One region of the Sphingobium sp. B12D2B genome, then DNA from elsewhere that is predicted to be linked to it. Evidence: riboswitches for the same ligand, from Rfam matches in the RefSeq annotation. Region 1 holds a riboswitch; each other region holds the start of a gene.
The links. A riboswitch is a leader RNA that binds a small molecule or an ion and turns the genes downstream of it on or off. The one in region 1 is predicted to bind cyclic di-GMP.
Positions count from the first base shown of each region.

Region 2: another riboswitch for cyclic di-GMP. It lies ahead of M2335_RS00030 (DUF4402 domain-containing protein); the one in region 1 lies ahead of M2335_RS06945 (autotransporter domain-containing protein).
Region 3: another riboswitch for cyclic di-GMP. It lies ahead of M2335_RS14925 (hypothetical protein); the one in region 1 lies ahead of M2335_RS06945 (autotransporter domain-containing protein).

Region 1 covers NZ_JAOQOH010000001.1:1,452,783-1,458,131, reverse strand. Annotated here, with positions in the region: gene M2335_RS06945 (autotransporter domain-containing protein) at 1-4,182, opposite strand, end outside; cyclic di-GMP riboswitch class I at 4,374-4,448, opposite strand; gene M2335_RS06940 (pyridoxal phosphate-dependent aminotransferase) at 4,728-5,349, opposite strand, start outside.
Region 2 covers NZ_JAOQOH010000001.1:4,547-9,895, reverse strand. Annotated here, with positions in the region: gene glpD (glycerol-3-phosphate dehydrogenase) at 1-303, opposite strand, end outside; gene M2335_RS00040 (hypothetical protein) at 598-798, shown strand; gene M2335_RS00035 (FAD-dependent monooxygenase) at 798-1,880, shown strand; cyclic di-GMP riboswitch class I at 2,364-2,440, shown strand; gene M2335_RS00030 (DUF4402 domain-containing protein) at 2,712-3,233, shown strand; gene M2335_RS00025 (hypothetical protein) at 3,253-3,825, shown strand; gene M2335_RS00020 (hypothetical protein) at 3,818-4,807, shown strand; gene M2335_RS00015 (hypothetical protein) at 4,824-5,349, shown strand, end outside.
Region 3 covers NZ_JAOQOH010000001.1:3,154,706-3,160,054, forward strand. Annotated here, with positions in the region: gene M2335_RS14905 (efflux RND transporter permease subunit) at 1-1,320, opposite strand, end outside; gene M2335_RS14910 (efflux RND transporter periplasmic adaptor subunit) at 1,446-2,705, opposite strand; gene M2335_RS14915 (hypothetical protein) at 2,702-3,106, opposite strand; gene M2335_RS14920 (TetR/AcrR family transcriptional regulator) at 3,431-4,033, opposite strand; cyclic di-GMP riboswitch class I at 4,205-4,282, shown strand; gene M2335_RS14925 (hypothetical protein) at 4,485-5,349, shown strand, end outside.

The DNA of each region.
Region 1 (5,349 bases):
ATAGTCGCCCGAGAGCAGCAGCGTGCCTTCACCCTGCTTGATCAGGCTGCCGTTGCCCGAAAGAGCGCCCGTGTAATCATAGTCTGCGACCTGATTGAAGATCAGCGTGCCGTCGTTGGTCGTGCTGGCGGTCAGCTCGCCATTGTGGATGCCATCGCCAACCTGCAATGTGCCATTGGCGTTGACGGTCACGGCACCATTGAGCTTGCCCGTGATCAGCAGCGTCCCGGCATCAACCTTGGTCTGACCAGCGAACGTGCTGCTATCGCCGGCCAGCACCAACCGGCCCGACCCGGCGTTCACGATCGTGCCGTGCCCAGTGATGCTGCCGCCATAGCTGGAGACATCGCTGCGGTTGAACACCAGCGTGCCGTTGGCGTGGACGTCGCCAACCAGCGTACCGGCCGTTCCGCCGTTACCGATCTGCAGGGTGCCATCCGCCGCGATCGCGGTCGAGTTGGCATTCATCACGTTGGCCAGCACCAGCTTGCCGCTGTTCACGTTCAACGCGCCAGTATAGGCGCTGCCATCGCCGGTCAGCACCGTCTTGCCCGCAAGAACATCGACCACGCCATTGCCCGACAGACTGGCGGCAAGTGCATAATCGATCCCGCTGTGGTTCAGGACCAGCTTGCCAGCCCCGGCACCGAACTGAATGCCCTGCACGGCGTTGATCACACCAGCCGCCTGGGCCGCACTGCCTGCCGCCGCGCCGATGCTCAGCGTGCCGGTGGAGCCGGCGCGATTGCCGATCTTGATCACCTGGGCGCTGAGTTCTGCGCCATCGGCCAGTGTCAGGACACCGGCCCCCTCGGCACCGATATAGAGGCCTTCCTCCGTCCGGATCGCCGAAGACGCGCCGCTCACCGTCACGCTGCCGCTCGAGGCGACATCATTGCCGATGTAGACGCGCACCGCCTCCACCTTGCCGCCGTCCGAGACCTCCAGCGTGCCGCTGCCAAACAGGCCGACATTGATGTAACCCGCCCAGTTCGTCAGGCCATCATTATAGGCGCTCCAAGTCGAGCCAGCGCCGGTCACGATCATGCTCGCCTGCGATCCCGTGAGATTGCCGAGCGTGCCCTGCACCGCGCGCAATGTGCCGCCATTGGAGATCGAAATCGTCGACTGTGCGCCCGCCTCGTTGCCGGCAATGAATAGCCCGCTCATGTCCCAGACCGAGTTGGCACCGCTGATGTTCACAGCGCCTCTCGAGCCGCTGACCGTGCCCACATAGCCATCCGTGCTGGTGACCCGGCCGCCCTGCGCGACGTTGAGCGTTCCTTCGCCGACATTGCCGACGTAGAGAATACCGTCATTGGTCCAGGTGCTGCCCGCGCCATTCACCGTTGCCGTGCCTTTGCCGGTAGCCTCCCAGCCAAGGATGGCGCCCTGCGAACTCGCCGAGGCGCCATTGCTGACCGTCAGCATGCCCTCGCCAGAGATGCCGACACCGATGCGACCGCTGCCGATTTCGAGCGTGGAGCCTGCTCCATCGACGCTGACGCTGCCGACAGCGGACTGAGCCCCACCGATTCGCAGGGATTCGCCGGTGGCGCGGCCGCCCGCCTCGATGGTCAGCGTACCGCTGCTGCCCTCCTGGCTCGCCACATCGATCAGCGCCGCTGCCGACAGCAGGGCGCCGTTGGAAACCGTGGCGGTGCCCGTGCCGCTGTAGCCGACCCGCATGTTCCCGGCGTAGCCGTTACGGGCGAGAACACTGTAGGTCGTGCCTTCGCCGGTAAGGGTCAGCGTTCCGCTCGAGCCAGTGTCCACGCCAAGTGCGCTGGTGTAGGACGTGACTTCTGCGCCGCCAGACACCGTCACATTGCCCTGCCCGATGGTGTCGTTGCCGGTGCCGCCGATGTACAGGCTGAGGCCGTTGCGCCAGACCGTGTTGGCACCGTCGACGGTCATCGTCGCCGTGCCTGAGCCGCTTCCACCGATATAGCTGCCGTCAGCCTCCAGCAAACCACCGTCGGTCACCGAGATGCTGCCCTCATCCGCACTGAACCAGCCATCGGCCGAAACCCAGTCGGCCGGCAGTTCGGAATGCAGCGTACCGACACGGAGCGCCGACCCTTCACCGCTGACGCTGATCGAGCCGCCCGCGCCCATGTAGATGCTGCCATTCACCGTCTCGACCGAGCCGCCATTCATGATGGTCAGCGAACCGGAGGAGTTGGGGTCACGGCTGATCTGTATGGAGCTGGAACTGCTCCAGCTCCCCTCGCCAGAGACAGTGACGGCCCCGGTCGTTCCTCCCATGCCGATCAAGCCCTCGGTGGAATTGAGCGTACCGCCGCTCACGATGTTGAGCGAAGCAATTTCGGCGCCGCCCACGGAGACCGAAGTCGTGACGAGGCTGCCAGTCAGGTTAAATGAACCGCCGGTAACATCCAGCGCGCCATTGAAGGGCGAGCCGTTACCGGTGAACGCGAGCACGCCTTCGCCCGCCTTGACGAACGTCCCTCCGCCGATCAACTCGCCAGCGAACACGGTGTCGCTGCTCTGATCGAGCACGAGCACGCCCCCGTCGGTGCCGACGAGGCCTGCTTGCGCGACAGTGAGCGAGCCCAAGGTCACCTCATTCTGCGAACCACCCACGCCCAGCACGCCACCTTCGACGACATAGTCCTGGCCAACGCCGAATGCGCCATTGCTGCCTGCGTTCAGCGTCCCTTCCTTGACTGTCCAGCCGGTCGTTCCTGTCCCCGTGAGCGTCCAGGTGCCGTCCCCTACCTTCACGAATTCATCGAAATCATTATACTGCACGCCAATCAGGCCGGCATCGAATGACGAGTCGACGATGCCGCCCAGGGCCAGGGTGTTGGTGCCGCTCGCGATATCCGCATCCGCGACGAGACCGGTGATGCTGGAGCCGGCACGCAGTTCCAGTGTCACGTCGCCGGCGCCCATCAGAATGGCGTGGCCGGAGGAAGGCGAGACCTCGATGGTGCCCGAGTTGATGATGGTGGTCGCCGCGCTGTTGGTGACAATGCCGGTTTCACCCAGGATCGACCCGGAATTGATGATCTGGACCGTACCGCTGAGCGTGTCTGCATCGACAGCCGCGATCCCGCTCAGCGATTGCAGCGTGCCGGTGTTGCTGATGACCACATCGCCAAGCGGCGTGCGCGCCTGAACCGCGCTTCCGGTTCTGCCGGTGACAGTGCCGCTGTTGGTGATGGTGATCTTGCCTGAGCCTGCTTCATCCGGATCGAAACCGGCGATGGCGAGAATGCCGGACTCGCCTTCCGCGATCCCCGCATTGGTGATGGTGATGTCACCCACCTGCGAAGCGCCCTGAATCGCTGGTCCGGCGTCCGATGTCGCGGTGCCCTGCGCCTGATTGTCGATCACCACTTGGCCATTCGGCGTCCAGCCGACCAGCGCCTGATTGTTCACCGACGAGACCGACGCATTGTTCGTGATCTTTGCGAGACCGTTGTAATTGACGACACGGATGCCGGCTGCCTGTGCCTCCACCTGGCCAGTGTTCGTCACGGTCACCTCGACCGGCTCGGCATCGTTGAAACCGCCGTCGGCGTAAATTCCCCGCTGGGTGAAGTCTGCGGCCCCGTTGGTTTGCTGGACCGTGATGGCCCCGCTATTGGTGATGTTCACCGATCCTGCGTTGGTGGTGGCAGAGATGCCATTGGTTTCCACGCCTGAGACCGTCAGCGCGGCGCCATTCTCGATCGCGATGTCGCCCGCGATCTGGTTGCGAACCCAAATGCCACCGCTGCCCCCCACGCTGTTGACCGTGACGTCCGGGCCCACGGTGACCGAAATGTCGTTCCGACCCTGGATATTGGAACTGACGTTTACGCCGCCATTATCAGTGGTGCTGATCGTGGAATTGGTGATGAGGAGGGTCGACGTAATATCGCCAGGGCTTGTGTTATCCCACGTATAATAGCTGACGCCATCGGCCGTAATACTCCACTCGTCCTGTGCGCCGTTCACGGTGAGGCTGGTATCACCTCCTTCAATACGAGCCTTCACCGACGAAGGTTCGCAGAAAAAGAGCGTTACATTACCCTCAGCTTGGCAAATGCCAGGCTCGGCATGCGCGACCGAGGCGCCTGCCAGCAGCCCCGCGATACCGACACTGCTGAACAGACCTGCCTTGAGAGCCTGCCGAACGGCGCTGCGCGTTTTGATTGCCTTACCCTGCATTACGAAATCCCCTCGTGTGGGCCCACCGCCCAGATGATGTGAAGGGCAAACCGCCATGCAGGTGCGGTTCAACGGGATTTGAGACAGGGATCGAAGCGCGACGACAGGGAGCGCAGCCTGAGGTTCAAACGAACCCCATGACCTTCTCACAGCAGGCTACACACGATATCCGAAAATGCTCTGTTTCATCCCCCGGTAGCCCCGCTACCCCATTGGGGCCGGAGGCTTTGCGTCCCGCCGTTACCGACAGTTTGCCCTTGTCGAAGGCAACGAACGCCCATCGGGCGGAGCCGTCATCTTCAGGAGGAATATTAACGTTAGCTGAGCGGCAGCGCAACAAAAAAGCCCGGCCTTGTCGAGATGGCGCGCATGCAGATCGGAGCCATGCAGCTGATTTGTCGTGTGAAAATTATCGCCCTCGGTCTGGAGCGGGGTCATAACCGGCCGTGTTAAGCCGATAACTATAGTTAACTTCAACGCAAGCACGACGTCGATTGCGCTGCATCCGTCGCTCTAAAATATGGTTGCCCCCCGCGACGTGATCGTTACAGCCGTCGCTGGTCGGGCAACCACGCCGAAAGGCGCCGCACTGCCTCTTGCACTTCGGCTTCCGTGATCGCAAAGCTCAGCCGGATGAACCGATGGCCATTGACCGGATCGTGGTCGACCCCCGGTCCCGTGGCGAGCCCGGTCTCAAGGAGCAGCTTCTTGCAGAACGCAGGGCTATCATCCGTCAATTCGCTGACATCCGCATAGATGTAGAAGGCGCCATCCGGCGGCGCGATGCGTCGCAGACCAAGGGCTGGCAAGGCGTCCAGCAGAATCTCCCGGTTACGGGCATAAGTGGCCCGATGCGCTTCCAGCTCTGACGTGCAGTCCAGCGCCGCCAAAGCGGCATGCTGGCTGATCGATGGCGCGGTCAGGAACAGGCTGCCCATATAGGCGCGTGCCCGCTCGACCATGGCGCGCGGCACGTAGAGCCAGCCGAGCCGCCAGCCGGGCATGCAGTAATATTTGGAAAAGCTGCTGACGATCATCGCGTCGGCTGCGAATTCTCCCATCGAGCGGCAAGGCGCGCCATAGCTCAGGCCATGGTAGATTTCGTCCGAGATGATCGCGATGCCGCGCTCTGCGCACAGCCGCGCAATCGCCTCCAGTTCGGCAGGC
Region 2 (5,349 bases), 1.4 Mb from region 1:
CATCCACATGGGGCGCATGCCGCGATCATGGGGCAAAACGAACTCGAGCGGGCGGATGAGGTGCGGCGCCGCACGCATGAGCCGTTCCCGCTCCGCCAGGGCCTTGGCGACCAGCCGGAACTCATATTGCTCGAGATAGCGCAGCCCGCCATGAATGAGCTTGGTGCTGGCCGAGGAGGTGTGCGCGGCGAGATCGTCCTGCTCGACGAGCATGACACGCGCGCCACGGCCCGCCGCATCGCGCGCAATCGCAGCGCCGTTTATGCCTCCCCCAACGACCAGAACATCATACTCAATAGCCATGAAGCGACTTTCGCAGCACTAACTAACGAAAGTCAAATGCTTTCGTATCTTTCGTTATTCTGAGATGGATAGATGGTCGGGCGCCGGCGCGAGCGAATTTCGCTCGCAAGACTATATTGGCTAGCGAGTTTCCCGTTAGCTTAGCCGGACGACGGGGTCGGCGCGAGATACGGGACCTATCAGCGCACGGAAAAGCGAAATTTCAAACGAACCCCGTCGGATGTACCCGCGCGGCGTCGGCAGGCCATCAATATCACTGGACCGAAGCACGCCGTGATGGCTATCGGCTGGGCCATGAGTGTCATCGCAACCATCATGAATTCGGCCACCGGCCAGCCCGTTCAGAAAATGACCTTCGGTCGCATGCCCAAGCCCTGGGCCAGCTTTAATCTGGAAAGCGGCGAGCTGGTGACGATCGATCGCGTCCAGGTCGGCAAACCAGCGCCCGGCAAGTTCGTTGCGCCTGTCGAGGTCTGGGTCACGCCGAAAAGCTGATGTCGGCAAGCCCGGAGCGGATGAGCGACATTCTGATCGTCGGCGGCTCGCTCGCCGGCCTCATGACCGGCCTCGCACTGTCGCGGCATGGCTTCTCGATCACGCTGCTGGAGCGCTCGACCGATACCGACCGGACCGGGGCCGCGCTGCAGGTCGGCTATGGCTTGCTCGAGCAATTGACCGGGCGCCCTCATGCCGCCGGCGCGCTCGCGACGGGCGTCCAGGCATGGCAATCGGTCTATCGCGGTCTGCGCGCAGCGGCGGACGAGGCCGGCATTGTGGTCCTGCAGAACGCCCGCGTCGAAGCGACGGGAGAGACGGAGGGACGGGCCTGGGCAAGGACCGCCGATGGCCGGCGGTTCGACGGCACGGTGCTGGTCGGCGCGGACGGCTATCAGAGCGTTGTGCGGCGGCAGGTCAGTCCGGAGCGCCCGAATGCGGTCTTCGCGGAGTATCTGGCCTGGGTCGGCTTTGCCGAAGAGTCGGCGCTGTCTGTCCGCTATCCGCCCAGTCTGGAGTTTCTCGAGGCCGGGCCCTATGTGCTTCTCGGCTTTCCGCTGACCGCCGCCGATGGCAGTCCGGAGCGCGGCCGCCGCCGGGTCGGCTGGGGCTGGTACGACGCCGGACATAACGCAATCCTGCGCAGAACAGGGGCAGTCGAGGGCGCGCTGGTGCGGCATTCGCTACGCCCGAACGACATGCCGGATGCGCTGTTCGATGAGCTGGCCGCACTGGCGCGCCGGCACTGGCCATCGCCCTGGCGCGACGCGATCTTGGAATGTATCGCCCGCAAAGCGGTGCTCGGCACACCGGTCGTGGAATATTGTCCCGACCGGCTCGTCGCCGGCCGCATGTGTCTGGTTGGCGACGCCGCCCATGTCTGCACGCCGATGACGGGCAATGGCTTTGCAACCGCCGCGCAAGATGCTCTCACCCTCGCGCGCTGCCTCGACCCGGCGGCCTTGCGCACCGACCCGAATGCCGCGCTCGCGCGATATGAAGCGTCCCGGCTACCCGAGGTGCGCAGACTGGCCCGGTCTGGCCAGCAGATCAGCCAGAATTTCGTGCGCTCTGCCGGTTGAGGCGGTTGCTCTCCGGCATTGCGCCGACATCCTGAGGCCGCACCCCACCCCGCAAACGCTCAAACGAGGACCGACGCTTGGCCGCGTCGCGCGCTCCACGCCCTGACAAGCGAAGCGATGGGAGAGGAGCCCAAGCGGCGTTTTTCGCGGGACGGGCCTTGGCATTTAGCCCGGATGTGTAATTCGTCGGGATGATAGCGACTGCAACGAAATACATCCTCATGGAATTCGGTTTGGCGCGAGCTAACCGCATCGTCGGTTCGCTTCAGTCCGCGAAGTTCTTGGCGTGTTGCTTAGGCTCTGATGATCCAAACCTCGCGTTTATTTCATTGAAAACAAACGCGCTCCTAATTGGGCTACTCGATCTGCGGTTCAACATGAGAGTAGTCGCACAATTCTCCATCTGGTCGTTCACCACATAAGCGTTGACTGCGTAGCGTATAATAGTTAAATCAAAATTTACCTAATAGCGCCCGAGATTCTCGGTCGAAACGGCAAACCATCGGCGACGATGGGACGCAAAGCCTCCGGTCCCTCACAGGGATAGCGGGGTTACCGAAACGGAGAACTATTGTGGACCTGTCGTCCTCGCGCCTTCCAGATCCTTTACGCCCTCGTCGGGCGACGGCCCGTCTTTGGCGACGGTCAGCAAGCACCAGTACCGATCATCACGTGATCCAGTCGCTTGCGACTGGCTCGCCAGATGCACGCGCTTGCAATCCAAAGCTCCGCGAAACGCAGTCGCCCGAGGGACTCTAAGGTAGGCGGAGTCTAATATTTTCCGTTTAAATTCATGTGCATATCAAGAAAGAGAAAGACATCGTCATGTTCGTGAACTTGAAGTCTATCGCGACAATTGCGCTTCTGGGCTCCATCCCGGCGGCAAGCTACGCTCAGTCCTCAGCATCTGTGTCGACCACGGGTACAGCCCGGATTGTTCAGCCGATTTCGATCGCAAAAACCAGCGACCTTGCGTTCGGCACGATCGTGAAACCCTCGGTAGCAGGGACCAACACGGTCACTGTCGATGCCTCGACGGGCAACCGCAGCCTGTCTGGTTCCGGCGACGCCGTTGCCGCTGGCGGCACGACGTCACGCGCAGCCTATACGGTCTCAGGTGAAGGGGGGCAGACTTTCTCGATCTCGGTGCCCGCCAGCTTCTCCATGACCGGTACGCCCGGCGGCACGATCACCGTCACGCTGACGCCGAGTGCCGCAACGGGCACATTGTCCAGCTCCATCGGCACAGCTGGCACAGCGACCTTCGGCGTCGGCGGTAGCTTCTCCCTGCCCAATACGCAGGCCTCTGGCAATTACTCGGGCAGCTTCACGGCGACCGTCGCCTACAACTGACCTGTGACAGGAGCGTCTCGTGACGGTCTCATCATCCATCCGGATGGGAGCGCGCCTGTTGCGGGCGACCGCTCCTGCGCTGGGAGCGCTGTGCCTTTGCGCGGCGCTTCCAGCCTCACAGGTGAACGCGGCTGAAGCGACCGCGAAAGGCCAGGTTTCGATCGTGGAGCCGGCTTCGATCACGCAATCGGCGAAGGACATTGTCCTGCAGCCGGTGCTGGTTCTTCAGTCGAGCCTCCGGGTCATGATCTTGTCGCCAGGGCCGCAGTCAAACGAGAGCGACCAAAACGCCGGGCTTTCCATGGCCGCTCCTATTCAAATCGCCGGGGGCAGCAACCAGACGTTTTCTCTCCTGGTCTCGCAAGCATTCGTCCAGCCAGGCACAGGGGGTTCGCTCAGGGTACCGATTGCGACGCTGAGCGATGATAATTTCCCGCCCTTTGAAGCCGGTCCCTCGGGGTTCGAGGATGTCCTCATGGGCCGGCTGAGCGGCGATGGGCTTCTGTCTGTTCCGCCGTTTCTTTTGAAAGCGCTACGCGAAAGCTATGGGTCCGACGGCGGGCCTTTGCTGGTCCTGGCGCAATATGAATGAGCTGGAGACGCCGGTGATGACTCTGCCAGGCGTCGTGAAGCGTGTCACGCGATCTGCGAACCAACGCAAGAGCATCGCTATCGCTATCGCGTTGGTCGCTGGCGCCTTCCCATCCGCTTTTTGCACTTCCTCTTCTGCCCAGCCTGCGGCGACAGAGCAGGCCGGCGGAAGCGCCAGCCTCAACATCAATCCAAAGCGGATCACCTTTGATAGGCTGGGGCGGACGGCGAGCATATTCCTCTTCAACCAGGGCACCGCCGCAGGGGTTTATGACATAAGCTTTGTCGACCGGGTCATGTTGCCCACCGGCCAGATCCGCCCAACGGATGAAGCAGACGGCGCGCCGGAGGTGAGAGACCTCAGTGCCAAGCTTCAATCCGCGCGTTCCATGATGCTGGTGACGCCCAGGCGCGTGCTGCTCAAGCCGGGGACGGGGCAGACAATCCGACTTCGTGCAGGTGGCACCGGCGACTGGCCCGCCGGCGAATATCGCACGCATCTGACGGTGACTGCGGTGCCGCCACCTGACACGGGCCTAACCGCCGATCAGGCTGCAAATGCGGAACCGGGCGCTGTTTCGTTCCGCATCGCATCTGTTCTGGGCATTTCCATCCCTGTGATCGTGCGCATCGGCACGCCCCAGGTTGAGGCCGCGATCGAAAACACACGGTTTACGATGGAGAGTCCTGGTCCGGGGTCTGAGCTGAACAGCCCTACGCCAGTCGTCACTTTTGACCTTGTGAGGCGTGGGCCGAATTCCCTTTTCGGCGATGTCGAAATCCGGAAGGCGAAGGCCCGCCGTGAGGACGAGCCGTTGGGTGTCGTGCGCGGGATCGGTGTCTATCCTGAGATAGAGCGGCGACAGGTAAAGATCGCTTTGCGCTCTCATCCGCAGCGAGGCGAGCAAATCAGCGTTGTGTTCACCGACCAAGACACAGCTCCGGGGAAGATACTTGCGCAGAGCCAGATCTCCTTGCCGTAGCCTGTGGATTGGACTGATGCTCATGATCGCCACTGCTCAGCCTACTCATCTTTGGGCGGACAGCGGCGAACTGGCCGCTGACGATAATCAACTTTTGCTGCTTGAGGTTGTCCTTGACCGGGCATCTTTATCGGATGCGCTTCCCGCACTTCTGGTGGGCGACGATATCGTTCTCATCCCCGTCGGCGCGCTGACGCGCCTTCTCGATCTGGATGTTCAGGTTTCACCGGCAGATGGGAGATTGACGGGGCAGGTGGGTCAGGCTCGCCAGTCCATCTTCCTTGATATTGCGTTGGGTGAGGCGCGGGCGGGCACTGCGCGCATCATACTGAAGCCGGGTGACGCGCTGCAAGAGAGCGGAGACATCTACCTGACCGTTTCCCTGATGGAACGGCTGCTCCCGGTTCGAATGACATTGGATGTGTCGGAATTGAAGCTCAATCTCGAGGCTCGAGAAAAGCTGCCCGTGCAGATGCGGGCTGAGCGGATGGCGCAGGGAGAGGGCATCGCGCATTCTGGCGCTGTCCTGGAGCCGGTTCTTT
Region 3 (5,349 bases), 1.7 Mb from region 1:
GCCCACCTCATCCATGGAGGTGCGCGCCGCCTGGAGCGGGGTCATCCCGTTCTCCAGATTGCGCTCGACATTCTCGACCACCACGATGGCGTCATCGACGACGATGCCGATGGCGAGCACGAGGCCGAACAGCGACAGGTTGTTGATCGAATAGCCCATGCCCGCCAGCACCGCGAAGGTGCCGATGAGCGAGACCGGGATCGCCAGTACCGGGATCAGCGCCGCCCGCCATTTCTGCAGGAAGACGATGATGACGAGCACGACGAGGATCACCGCCTCGACCAGCGTCTTCACGACTTCGTCGATGGACTTCTGGATGAACTCGGTGGGGTTGTAGACGATGCGATATTCAAGGCCCTGCGGAAAGTCCTTCGCCAGGACGTTCATCTCAGCCTTGATAGCCTCGGCGGCGGCCAGCGCGTTCGATCCCGGCATCTGGAAGACGGGGATGATGACGCTGTCCTTGTCGCCGAGATAGGCCGAGGTGCCGTAATCCTCGGCGCCCAGCTCAACGCGCGCGACATCGGAGACGCGGACCTGCCGGCCCTGATCGTCGGTGCGGATGACGACATTTGCGAACTGCTGCGGATCGGTGAAGCGACCCTGCGTCTCGACATTGAGCTGGAAGGCCGATCCGCCCGAGGGGGGCTGGCCGAGCGTGCCGGCCGCGACCTGCACATTCTGCTGGCGCAGCGCGGAGACGATGTCGCCGGCCGTCAGACCCAGCGCCGCCGCACGGCGCGGATCGATCCACACGCGCATGGAGAGATCGCGCGAGCCGAACAGCTGCACGTCGCCCACGCCCTCGATGCGGGCCAGCCGGTCCTTGATGCGGGTCTGCGCGTAATTGGAAATATACTCGCGATTGAGCGAGCCATCAGGCGAAATGAGGTTCACCACCAGCAGGAAGTCCGGCGAGGTCTTCTTGGTAACGATGCCGAGGCGCTGCACCTCCTGCGGCAGGCGCGGCTCGGCAATGGCGACGCGGTTCTGCACCAGAACCTGCGCCTCATCGAGGTCCGTGCCCTGCTTGAAGGTGACGGTGACGACCACGCGCCCGTCCCCCGTCGATTGCGACGAGAGATAGAGCATGTTCTCGACGCCGTTGATCTCCTGCTCGATGGGGCTGGCAACGGTCTCCGCCACGGTCTCGGCAGAGGCGCCGGGATACATGGCCGAGACGGTCACCGTCGGCGGCACCACCTCGGGATATTGCGAAACGGGCAGGAAGAAATAGCTGATCGCGCCGATGATCGTGATGATGACGGCGATGACGGCCGCGAAGATCGGCCGGTCGATGAAGAAACGGGACAGACGCATGAGGAGCTCTCCTCGGGGCAGCGCTCAGAGCATGTCCGGGTCAGGCGGCTTCACCTGACGGCTCGGACATGCGGAAAGCAAAAGGGACCGGATCAGGATGGGCTTCAGGCGAAGCCGATCACGACCTAGCGCGTAAACGTGGCCTGGCCGGACATCAGCGCGGTGGCGGCGGCAGGCGTCGCCGGCTGCGTCTCAGGCGCAATGCGGCCTTTGCGGACCTGCACCTTGCCGCCGGGCATGGCGAGCTGGGTGCCAACGATCACCACCTGATCCGCCGGATCGAGCCCAGCCCGCACGACGCGCAGGCCGTCCACGACCGGCCCAAGCTCGATCGGCTTGGCAGCGACGGTGCCATCCTTGCCGACGACGAGCAGCGTCTTGCGCGCCTGATCGGTCTGCACGGCGGTGTCCGGCACCAACAGCGCGCGAGTGGCAGAGCCGGTGGAGAGCCGCATGTTGCCGAACATGCCGGGCGTCAGGAACAGATCGGGATTTGGCAGCACGGCGCGGGCGCGAATGGTGCCCGAGCGCGGATCAAGGCCGTTATCGGTAAAGTCGAGCTTGCCCTTCCAGCGATAGGCATTCTCGTCCTGCAGCTTGATCTCGACCGGGGTGGCATCGGCATCGGCATCGCGCTTGGTCTTGAGGAACAGCGCCTCCGACCCCTCGAAGGTGAAGTAGATCGGATCGAGCGCGTTGATGGTGGTGAGCAACGTGCCGGATGCGCCCTCTCCCGATGAGGCGAGGTTGCCGGGGTCGATCCGCCGATCCGAGATGCGGCCGCCAATGGGCGCGCGTACGGTGGTGAACTCTAGGTCCAGCGCGCGGCTGCGGGCACGGGCCTGCGCACCGGCCAGCGCAGCCGATGCTGCCGAGACACGGGCGCGAAGACGGTCGACTTCGCTCTTGGAGACGGCCTCCACCGCCACCAGCCGTTCGGCGCGCTCAAGATCGCTGCGGGCCAGCGCGAGATCGCTCAGCGCAGTCGCAACGCCGGCACGCGCCTCGGCCAGCGCAGCCTGGAAGGGGCGCGGATCGATGGTGAAGAGCGGCTGGCCAGCGCGGACCATCTGCCCGTCCGTGAAATGCACGGCGGTGATCTGGCCGGAAATGCGCGGACGCACCTCGACCGCACGGCTCGGCTCGAACCGGCCGACATAATCGTCCCACAGCATGATCTCGCGTGCGAGCGGCGCAGAGACGGTGACGGTGGGTGCCGCCATCGCGGCCTGGGCCGGGGGCGACGGGCGCATCAGCGCATAGCCCCCGGCAATGGCGAGCACCGGCAGCGCCACCCAGGCGACGCGGGTCAGCGAGCGGCGCCGCGTGGCGCCGGCCTCGATGGGCGTGGCTTCCGCCGGGCTGAGTTTCTTGAGCATGTTCATGCGCGGTTCCTCCGCTTGATCGACAGACGCAGGGCGCCGATGTGGCGGAGCAGCGTCTCATATTGATGGGTCGTGTAGCCGGCCTCGTAAAAGCGACCGAGCTCGGACGGGGCGATGTTGTAGCCATGGTGCCAGCTCAGCACCGCGATGCGCCGCAGCGCTTCGAGGCGCGCGCTCGCCAGCGGCATGGCCCGGCGGGAGCCGAAGACGAGGCGCAGCAGGCGGCCCAGGCGGCTCTCCTCCCGCAGCGAAGATAGCCCGTCTTCCCGCGCAAGGCGGACAATCGTCCACTCGACCGGAAGGAGGTGGCCATCCTGCACCTGAAGGCTTGCAGCCTCCGATGCAGTGACACCCGGGACCATCGCCCGTGCCCCGCCATCTCTCAGATCCAGATATGCCATCACCGTGTCTCCTCCTGCTTCCCCGGCAGGCACGACGGGGCAGCCCCGGACAGCCAGTGCTGCCGGGCGCGCGCATCGCGGATGCCAGGGATCGATCCGGGAAAGACGGTGCGCGACCGGCGCGTCCGTCCCGAAACCAGAACCTATGAAATTGCTGTCAAATCAAGTCGGGCAAGCAGAACGCGCCCGGCCAAGCCGCACGCACCCCCATGCCTTCTGTACTGAATGGTATATTAATCGGATGTTCAGGCGTCAACCCGGTTTTTGTACCGACCGATATTTTATTTTGCAGCGCGCAAAATCGGTCTTGGGTCCTCAGGTGCTTCAGCGGCTAGGCCACATCCCCATAGTCGTCTCGGCAACGCGCTCCAGCTCCTCCCGCGTGGTGCCGGAGCCGGCCAAAACCGCCATGCCCTGCAAAACGGCGATGAGATACTTCGTGATCGCTTCCGCATCGGCGGGCCCGACAAACTCGCCCTCGTCGATGGCGCGCTGCATCCGGGCCACCAGTGCCCGCTTCACGGTCTCGCCGCGCTTGAGCACTTCCTCACGGATCGATTGCGCTTCCGCGCCACAGGCGGTGACGCTGATCACGCTGAGGCAGCCGGTGGGCTGGCCATTGCCGGCAATCGTGGAGAGTGCGCCATCGAGCAGATGCTGCGCCACGCCGCGCGCGGTGGGCATATCCAGCGCCGGACCGATATAGGCCAGCTTCTCCCGCTCGTAGAGATCGAGCGCCTGCCGGAACAAGGCCTCCTTGTTGCCGAACGCGGCATAGAGACTCGGGCGGGTGATCCCCATCGCGTCCGTCAGCTCGCTGAGCGACGCGCCCTCATAACCCTTGGTCCAAAACACACGCAACGCGGCCGCAAGCGCCTGCTCGCAGCAAAATTCGCGGGGCCGACCCCTGATGGCGGTCTGTTCCATATCGGACGGTATAGAATTCCTCGACGGGCTTGTCGAGTCCGGTGCGACGAAGGGAGCCAGGACGGTCCCGCTCGAGCGGCACGTTCTCCCAGGCATGATAAAAGTTAAGTTCAGACTCTTTTCCATGAACCTTTTCCAGAGCTTGACATTTCAAGCGCAGGATCACTCCGATCCCGATAATGGCAAAGCGGTGGTGACGCCGTGACGCAAAGCTTCCGGCCTTGGGTTCAAGGTAGCGGGGTTGCCGAAGGAGCCGAGGTCGGAGCTGTGTGTGCGTGTCTACGCCTCGCTCTGGCTATGATCGCTCCACACCGCTCCGCGCTACGTGGGCCTGCCATCGGATAGCTCCGTCTCCAGCCCGGCTGCAAGCCTGACAGGAGATGACGCAATGGCTCAGGTTCTTTCCACGACGACATTACGATCCAACAGAACGTCACGACTATGCCGGGCCATGCCCGCCATAGCTGCCTGCTCTGCGCTGGCCATGCTGCTCAGCGCCTGCGAGACCAGTGGTTATTCCCGCTACGCCAATGTCGGCTCGCCGGCGCCCGGGTCGGGTGGCGGCAGCGATGGCGGCAGCAACAATGGCGGGGGCGGGACTGACACCGGCGGTGGAAACACTGGCGGTGGGAACACGGGCGGTGGAAATACTGGCGGCGGGAATACCGGCGGCGGCGGTTCGGCCGATGGCGGCGGCAGCACCGGCGGCGGTCTGGCTGGGGGCGTCGTCACGCAGGTCTCCCCGGTTCTGGCGACGGCCGGCAATGCCGTGCTCGGCGTGGCGGATGGCCAGCAAGGCGTGACCACCCCCATCGCCGCTGCCTTGCCAGTCACGCAGCCCGTAACCGGCACGATCACGCGGGTGCTGCAGGATACCGGGACGGTGCTGGTCGATGCCGGCGAGGGCCGCACGCTGCTGCTGCAGGGCGCGCAAGGCGTGGTCGGCGATGTCGTGTCCATCGATGTTGGCGGTCGCGCCGTGACCAACGGTCTTGATGGCACAGCGGGCGCGATCGGCGTTGGCGTGCTTGGCGACACCCAGCCGACGGGTACGCTCGCATCCGCCGGCGTGCTGAACGCAGGCAATACCGCGCTGGCGACCGTGAACGGCATCGCCGATGTACGGGTGACCAACATTACGGCGCCCACCGGCGGCATTTCCGACAATCTACTGAATGTCGCGCTCGGCGGCAATCAACTGCTGGGGAGCGGCGATCCGGCGCTGGTCAACGCCAATGTGCTGCCGAACGGCGCGTCCCTGCCCGGCGGGGGCACGGGGGCCGTGGGCGGCGTGCTCGGCGCGGTGAGTTCAACCG